DNA from 2 places in the Brevibacillus sp. FW306-2-1A-C05A genome. Region 2 is predicted to be linked to the other one. Evidence: riboswitches for the same ligand, from Rfam matches in the RefSeq annotation. Region 2 holds a riboswitch; the other holds the start of a gene.
What was found. Region 2 has a riboswitch for cyclic di-AMP ahead of AC3WJN_RS13280 (CAP domain-containing protein). Riboswitches for the same ligand answer to the same signal wherever they lie in the genome.

Region 1 (3,595 bases), on a different contig from region 2:
ACTGTCTCTCTTCGGAAAAGCGCAGCTCGTCGACCATGTCGCCAAAGTAGCGAAAAAGCTGTCCGAACTCGTCGTGCGAGCGGTACGTAAACGTCACAAGCCGTTTGCCCTCGCGAATTTCCTGAGTGACGCGGGCCAGCTCATTGACCGGGCGCAAAATCCAGCGGAGGAACAGGGCGAGCAGCAGCAGGCCGACGAGGACGAGGCTTCCGTAAATAAACCAGAGCATCATGGAGACTCCGGTTGTAGCCATCATGTCGTAATCGTCCGTGTAGAAGTAGACGACGATCTCTCCCGCACGGGGAGGCTCCTGCTGAAAATGGTACTCTGCCACGACTTTCAGGTCGCTTTTCGTGGTGGAAGGGAGGGACAGCTTCAAGGAGTAGGCTTGTGACGGCCTGTGGTAAATCGTGTTGCCGCTCGCGTCCTTCACGACCATCCGGTACATGACGTCTTCCGGCAACTGCTTCTCCAGTTCCTGGCGCTCGATCGGGTCCTTGAAGTTGCTGGAGCGCAGTAGTTGGTTGAGCCGGACCTTTTCTGCCGCATCCTTTTCCGCCTGGTACTGGTTGTGACGGTCGTTTTTCAACTGGTCGATGATGATGTCCTGGAAGACGAATTTGAACAGCAGGATGTTGAGGGTAATCAAGGCGATAAAGGAGAGAAAAAGCTTGTTGCGAAGACTCATCTACAGTTTCTCCCCGATGAATACGTAGCCTGTCCCCCATTGTGTTTTGATGAATTGCCGTTCTGTTTCCAGCTTCTCGCGCAAGTTTTTGATGTGGACCGTCACGGTGTTGAGGGAGCCGTAGCCGTACCCCCAGACGCGGTCGTAAATTTGTTCCCGCGTGAACACGATCCCGGCATTTTCGGCGAGGAACGTCAGTAGTTGAAACTCTTTTGTGGACAGCTCAATCTTCTGGCCGTTGACGTAGACAGAGTACGTTTCCTTGTGGATCTCCAAGTCCTTGAACTTCAGGACGGTGATCGGGGAGCTGGGCGTCTCTTTTTCCGGCTGCTCCTCGGTATGCTTGCGAATGCGCTCGTAGCGTCGCAGATGAGCGCGGATGCGAGCCAGCAGCTCTTCGGTGTCAAACGGCTTCGTAATGTAGTCATCGGCGCCGATTTCGAAGCCGACGACTTTGTCGACCGCCTTGCTTTTCGCGCTGAGAAACAGGATCGGCAAATCCCATTCGCGGCGAATTTGCGAGCACAGCTCGTAGCCGCTCATATTCGGCATCATGATATCGAGCAAAATGAGGTTGGGCCGCTCGCCCTGGCTCAGAAGAGCAAGCGCATCCTCGCCATTTTCCGCCGAGGAAACCTGGAAGCCTTCGTTTTCCAAAATATCTTCAAGCAGTTCAATAATCTCCTGGTTGTCATCAACGATCAAAATGTGATCTTTCACCGGAATTACCCCCAGTTACTTCTATTAATAGGTGGATGAGGTGCTATGGCACAAAGAACTAATCCTGTCTATCATAACATGCTTTCACATGATAAGGGCAAGTATCCGTCCATTCATGCATCTTTACTTATAGGTAGGGGCACCTCTTTAGACCTGGTCCTAAATTTCGTCAGAAAAAGCCAGAGACGCAATGTCCCTGGCTCTTATTTTTTGCCGAACTACTTCTTTTGTGCTTGATTTTCCGACAACGATGCAGCTTGCACCGCGTTTTCCTTTTTCGGAGCTGCCGCTTCCAGAACAGGTGTGCTGATGCGCTTGGCGCCAACATAACGCTTGCTCCAGTAGTACGGGTCGTTCAACTTGGTGTTGACGACGCCGCGGCCAGATTCCGAATGCACGAATGTGCCGTTCCCGATGTAGATGCCTACGTGTGAGATGCTGCGTCCGTTTGTATTGAAGAACACAAGATCTCCAGGCTGCAGGTCTTTCTTGGCAACCGCTGTCCCCAATTCATATTGGGCGGCAGAATTGTGAGGCAGGTCTACACCTAACGCATCAAATACGTAGCGTGTGAAACCGGAGCAGTCAAAGCCCTTTTTGGACGTGCCAGATGCTTTGTAAGGGACGCCATACAGCTCGCTGACTACGTCTTGGAGTGTTGCACTCTCTGCCGCATGTGCAGCGCCGGCCCCCATCACAAGCATTCCAGCCATAACGAAAGACATTACCACCTTGCGCAAAAGAAACTGCTCCTTTCGTGAGCCTACGAAGTTAGCTGAAGGGTTCGGTCGAAAGGACGCCCTAGACTGCCAGCTGGCAATCATTCACCCCAAAAAAACTGGTTCCCCCGCTTCCGTCATACGGAATTCGGCTATTTTTCGATGTTTTTTTACACGCACCTTACGAAGATTCTACGCTTTTCCCGTTTTCCCTCTTTTTTGACCGCTTGTTCACTTTTTTGTCACAAAATTTCGCCAAATGGTGTAACGTCTTGCTTCGACAATGCAAGCGCTGGCTGGCGAAAAAGAGGGGACCAGGCTCGTCCGATTACGGCAGGAAATGCTCTCCGTCCAGGGACGGAGGGAAAAACCAACCGCACGCCCGTTATGGGGAGCCTATGCGGGGGGCTACAATAATGCCATAAGGTTCAACAAGCACCACACGCAAGAGATGATAGGAGGTAAGCGAGCATGAGCGAACGGTCTGGAAAGTTTTTGCTCGGACTGGTTCTCTTGCTGGTCGGCGGGTTGGTTCTCCTGGATTTAATCGGAATCGACCTTGGTGATCTGATCGGGATTTTGATTCCCGCGGTCATCATGCTGTACGGCGCTCGAAAAATCATGGGACAATCCGGTTCGCGTTTTTGGGGAATCGTGATCTTCCTGTTCGGGTTCCTGATGCTGATCGGCAAGCTCCATCTGCTGTTTCACGGCTTACTGGCCATTGGTGTGATTTATCTGGGGTATCGCTTACTGCGCCCCGGCCATGTCCCCAAAGAAGCGCCGCCAGCCTGGGAACGTCAGTGGGCACAAAAAGTATTAAAAGAAGACACGCTGGACGCGTGGGAAAGAGAAATGACCCGCCGCCAGCCATAAGCAGCCATGTCGCGAGAGCTTTTGGATGAAATGACACGATGTGATATGATGAGGAGGAATTGAAAATGAGTATTTTCAAACGTTTGCGTGACCTGACAGTAGCTTCGGTAAATGACGCCCTGGATTCGATGGAAGATCCGGTAGTTATGCTGAATCAATACATGCGGGATATGGAAGTGGAAATCGGACAGGTCGAAGTGGCTGTCGCCCGCCAGGTAGCATTGGAAAAGAAATTCCGCCAGCAACTGGACGAAGCGAACGCTTTGATCGAAAAGCGCGACCGTCAAGTAAAGCTCGCGTTGACAGAAGGGGAAGACGAGCTTGCCCGCCGCGCTCTTGCGGACAAAAAGCAGTATGAAGCTCGTGCAGCCGAGTACGAAACACTCTATCTGGCAGCTTCCGAGGCCGCTACGCAAATGCGTGAAAAGCTGGCCGAACTGAAGGAAGAGTTCTATAAAATGCGCGCAAAAAAATTCACGCTGATGGCACGGGCACAAGTAGCCCGCACGCAAAAGCAGGTGAATCATGCGGTAGCAGGGATTGGCAATCAGTCCGCAGGCCGCGGGTTCGCTCGTATGGAAGAAAAAGTGAT
Region 2 (3,595 bases):
GCAAGACAGCAGGGCCTCCTGTTGCCAACTCGACGCGATATTTCCGGTCTGCCGAATGCCCTTTTTTGATTTCCTCCACGCTCCCCGCCTGTTGCAAAAGCGGAACCGTTTTTTGCAGCGACACCAGCCAGTCTTCCATTTCGTTCACTCTCCTCCCGGTCTGTGATAAAAAGCAGCATGCTCGATTATACGACAGCCGTGGCAGCAATTGGTAGAAAAAAACGCCGGGAAGCTCGATTTGCTTTTTGCGTGTACAGACGAAATCTTGCCGAAGTTGATGGCGCAGCTCGCAGCGACGGGCGAGAACGCGGCCTTTCAGTTTGGCGACCCGGTTCCGCCTTCGTTCATCGGGCTGTTCGGCCACATCCAGGCGCACGCCGACTTTTACCGGGTGATGCTCGTCAAACACCGTGATCTTGCGAGAAAAAAAGAAACTGCCCGCTGACGGACAGTTTCTTTTATAAAGGAGACTTACAGTTTTACTACGTTCTCAGCTTGAGGACCGCGGTTGCCTGTTACGATGTTGAACTCAACGCGCTGGCCTTCTTCCAAAGTTTTGAAGCCGTCGCCTTGGATTGCGCTGTAGTGTACGAATACGTCGTCTCCGCCTTCTACTTGAATGAAGCCGTAACCTTTTTCTGCGTTAAACCATTTTACTGTTCCGTTCGCTTGCATGAGAAAACCTCCAAAAGTCAATTTGAATATGCTAGTCATATTTACCGAAGCAAATAAAGCTCACATATCATGAAGAAATACCCCAGAGCGAGATCGCGATACGCCTTCATGATATGTGAAGTTGATCTACTTCGCTAAAATGAAAGTGTCATAGGACGGAACTGCCATGTTAAAACCAAAACTTTTTGAAAACCTAAAACGACGAAAGCCCTTCCTCTCTTCCATCCTTGCGGCTCCGATGACCGCGCCAGTGTGAATCGGGATTTCAAAAACGTTATCCATCAGCATACACCTCGAAGATTTAGGCTCAAGTATTCAAGTAGCATTATCATTTTACCATAACCAGACCGTAAAAATCAACCATTTACTACTACTCTATCAGAAAGGCAACTGCTACAATAGGCTCGGGAGGGATTGCGAATGCAAAAAAACGAAACAGGAAGTAATCGAGTTGCTGGAAAAACAGACACCTGTACTCATCCTTGACGTCCGCGACGAGGCAAAATTCCGGAACGGAACGCTCACCAGCGAATTGGCCGCAACCAAAAACGTTCCCTATGTGCACATGCTCGAACGTGACAAGCCCTTAGATGAAGAAACAGAATCCGTGGCGCGAAAAGCGCAGGTCATCACGGTCTGTACGTCGGGCAACAAAGCGCAAAAAGCGGCTGCTCTGCTGCGCGAGCACGGATACGAGGCAAAAGCGCTGCTCGGCGGACTGACAGCGTGGAACGAGCCGGAGAGCGAGGGCGAATAAGCTCAGTAGCGCCAGCGTTTCCAGCGGTTTGGCAGATATTACTTCTTTATTTCGGGTGGGATAGTCTGATATTCTGGGTCATGCCAAACCAATAAGCCGAAGCTTCCTCACGAATGGAAGTGCGGGGGATCTTTTTGTGGGTCACGCATCCACTAAGGGGTGAATCGCTCGAAGGAGCGTAGGGTTGTTTCCTCAATCCGAATCCGACAACTAACCTCGTAGGCCAAAAAAAGGAGACGATGTTGAATATGAAACGTTTTGGAGCTACTGCCATCGCGATGACTCTGGGATTGGGCTTGGCTTTGACCGGCTTTACCCCATCTGCATCTGCTGCAGCCAATTGCCCGGTACCAACTGGCATACAATACCAAATCCAGTATCAATGGATTCCATATATGGGTCAGCTTCCATTTGCACCTAGCGCACAGCCACAACAGCCTGCCGCGCCAGTAAATCAGGCGCCTGTACAAAAGCAGCCCGTACAAAAGCCGGTGCAACAAGCGCCACAAGCACCAGCAAAGCCAGTACAGAACGTCACAAAGCCGGCTGCTCCGGCGAACCAGGCCGACCAGGCACAGGCTGGCGACTTTGCCAAGCAGGTTGCTGATCTGGTCAACCAGGAACGCGCCAAAGCAGGTCTGGCGCCTGTAACGATGGATGCTGCCCTGTCCAAAGTCGCTCTGGCGAAAGCAGCCGACATGTCGAACAACAACTACTTTGACCACACCAGCCCAACGTACGGTTCTCCGTTTGACATGATGAAGCAATTCGGCATTTCCTACATGACCGCAGGCGAGAACATCGCCATGGGTCAACGCAGTCCGCAAGAAGTGATGACGCAGTGGATGAACAGCGAAGGCCATCGCAAAAACATCATGAACCCGGCCTTCACCAAAATCGGTGTCGGCTACACCAACGGTTACTGGGTTCAGGAATTTATCGGCTAAGAACGTCTTTCCCTGTACACGAAAGCCGGGTACTCTTTTTCCAAAGAGGCCCGGCTTTTTTCGTGTGGAGCTATCCTTGCTCCGTATTTGCCGCGTTTTTCGCTTTGGGGGTGCAGCCGCAGCCTTCCTGCTCGTCAAACAGAGCGACTTCCTTCTGGTTCATCTTCTGCTTCGTTGGATAGGCAGAAACTTGCTGCAGTTCGGCATTGACATCAGACGATTGATTCATCCGTATGGCCCCCTCGCCGCTATTTGTTCGTGGTACGTCCCTAGTATGCGCGAAAAACAAACCGGGTCATTCCTGCCGATCGCTGGAAGCGGCGCAAGGAAGCTGCCGCTGTCAGACAGCGCCGTGTCTACTCATGATATGTTCCAGGTCTTTCAGTGCTGCCGCCGCTGCTGCTGCCGGGTCCGACTTCCCGCCCACGACCATCAGTTCGCCCATGACGTCTGTTTCCACGCGGATCGCTTTCGTCGTCCCTTTTACTTGGGCAAAAGGATGCGTCGCATCGACTGCGACAAGCTCAACCGCTGCCGCTACGCCGTCTGCTGTCGGCCGGATCGTGCCGATCAGCTTCGGCACCCGTCCGGCGCGTTTCCACTCGGCGATTTGGGCGGGAGACAGGTCGCGAACGCTCGCCCGCGGGATATCGGAGAGCTTCAGCCTGGCGTCGAACACGGCGTTGGCCAAAATCGCGATTTTCGAGGCCGTATCCCAGCCGTCGATGTCGTAGGTCGGGTCCGGCTCGGCGATGCCCATTTGCTGCGCCCGGCGAATCGCTTCCTCGCTCGTGACGCCTTCCTCCATGACGCTTGTCAAGACAAAGTTGGTCGTTCCGGTAAAAATGCCTTCCACATGCTTGATTTCACAGCCCGCCAGATTGTAGCTGAACAGGTCGATCGTCGGCAGGGCGGCCGCTGTTGCGCCGCTGATTTTTAACTGCACGCCTTTTGCTTTCGCCAGGGCAGACAAGCCGGCGTAGTCGACGACGAGCGCGCCTTTGGACACGGCGATCGCGTGCATGCCGCCTGCAAGCGCCTGACGGATGTAGCGAAGCCCTGGCCCCCCTGTCCGGGCATCAGACGGGCCTGCCTCGATCAGCACGTCCGCTGCTACGGTCGACAGCCACTTTTCTGCCTCCCATGCCGGATGAGCGGGCTGTCTGGACTGCGTCAACGACTCAATCTGTTCGTTTGCAAGCCCTTCAGGATCGTA

Region 1: it holds a riboswitch for cyclic di-AMP, as region 2 does, so the genes downstream of both, AC3WJN_RS22660 (C40 family peptidase) here and AC3WJN_RS13280 (CAP domain-containing protein) in region 2, are expected to answer to the same signal.

The regions. Positions count from the first base shown of each region.
Region 1 covers NZ_JBYSWV010000056.1:8,489-12,083, forward strand. The annotation lists gene AC3WJN_RS22650 (sensor histidine kinase) at 1-688, opposite strand, end outside; gene AC3WJN_RS22655 (response regulator transcription factor) at 689-1,408, opposite strand; gene AC3WJN_RS22660 (C40 family peptidase) at 1,627-2,148, opposite strand; cyclic di-AMP (ydaO/yuaA leader) riboswitch at 2,153-2,291, opposite strand; gene AC3WJN_RS22665 (LiaF transmembrane domain-containing protein) at 2,599-3,003, shown strand; gene AC3WJN_RS22670 (PspA/IM30 family protein) at 3,069-3,595, shown strand, end outside.
Region 2 covers NZ_JBYSWV010000019.1:8,236-11,830, forward strand. The annotation lists gene AC3WJN_RS13260 (phosphotransferase family protein) at 1-139, opposite strand, end outside; gene AC3WJN_RS13265 (hypothetical protein) at 239-445, shown strand; gene AC3WJN_RS13270 (cold-shock protein) at 472-675, opposite strand; gene AC3WJN_RS13275 (rhodanese-like domain-containing protein) at 1,121-1,432, shown strand; cyclic di-AMP (ydaO/yuaA leader) riboswitch at 1,517-1,672, shown strand; gene AC3WJN_RS13280 (CAP domain-containing protein) at 1,681-2,379, shown strand; gene AC3WJN_RS13285 (hypothetical protein) at 2,450-2,608, opposite strand; gene AC3WJN_RS13290 (homoserine dehydrogenase) at 2,720-3,595, opposite strand, start outside.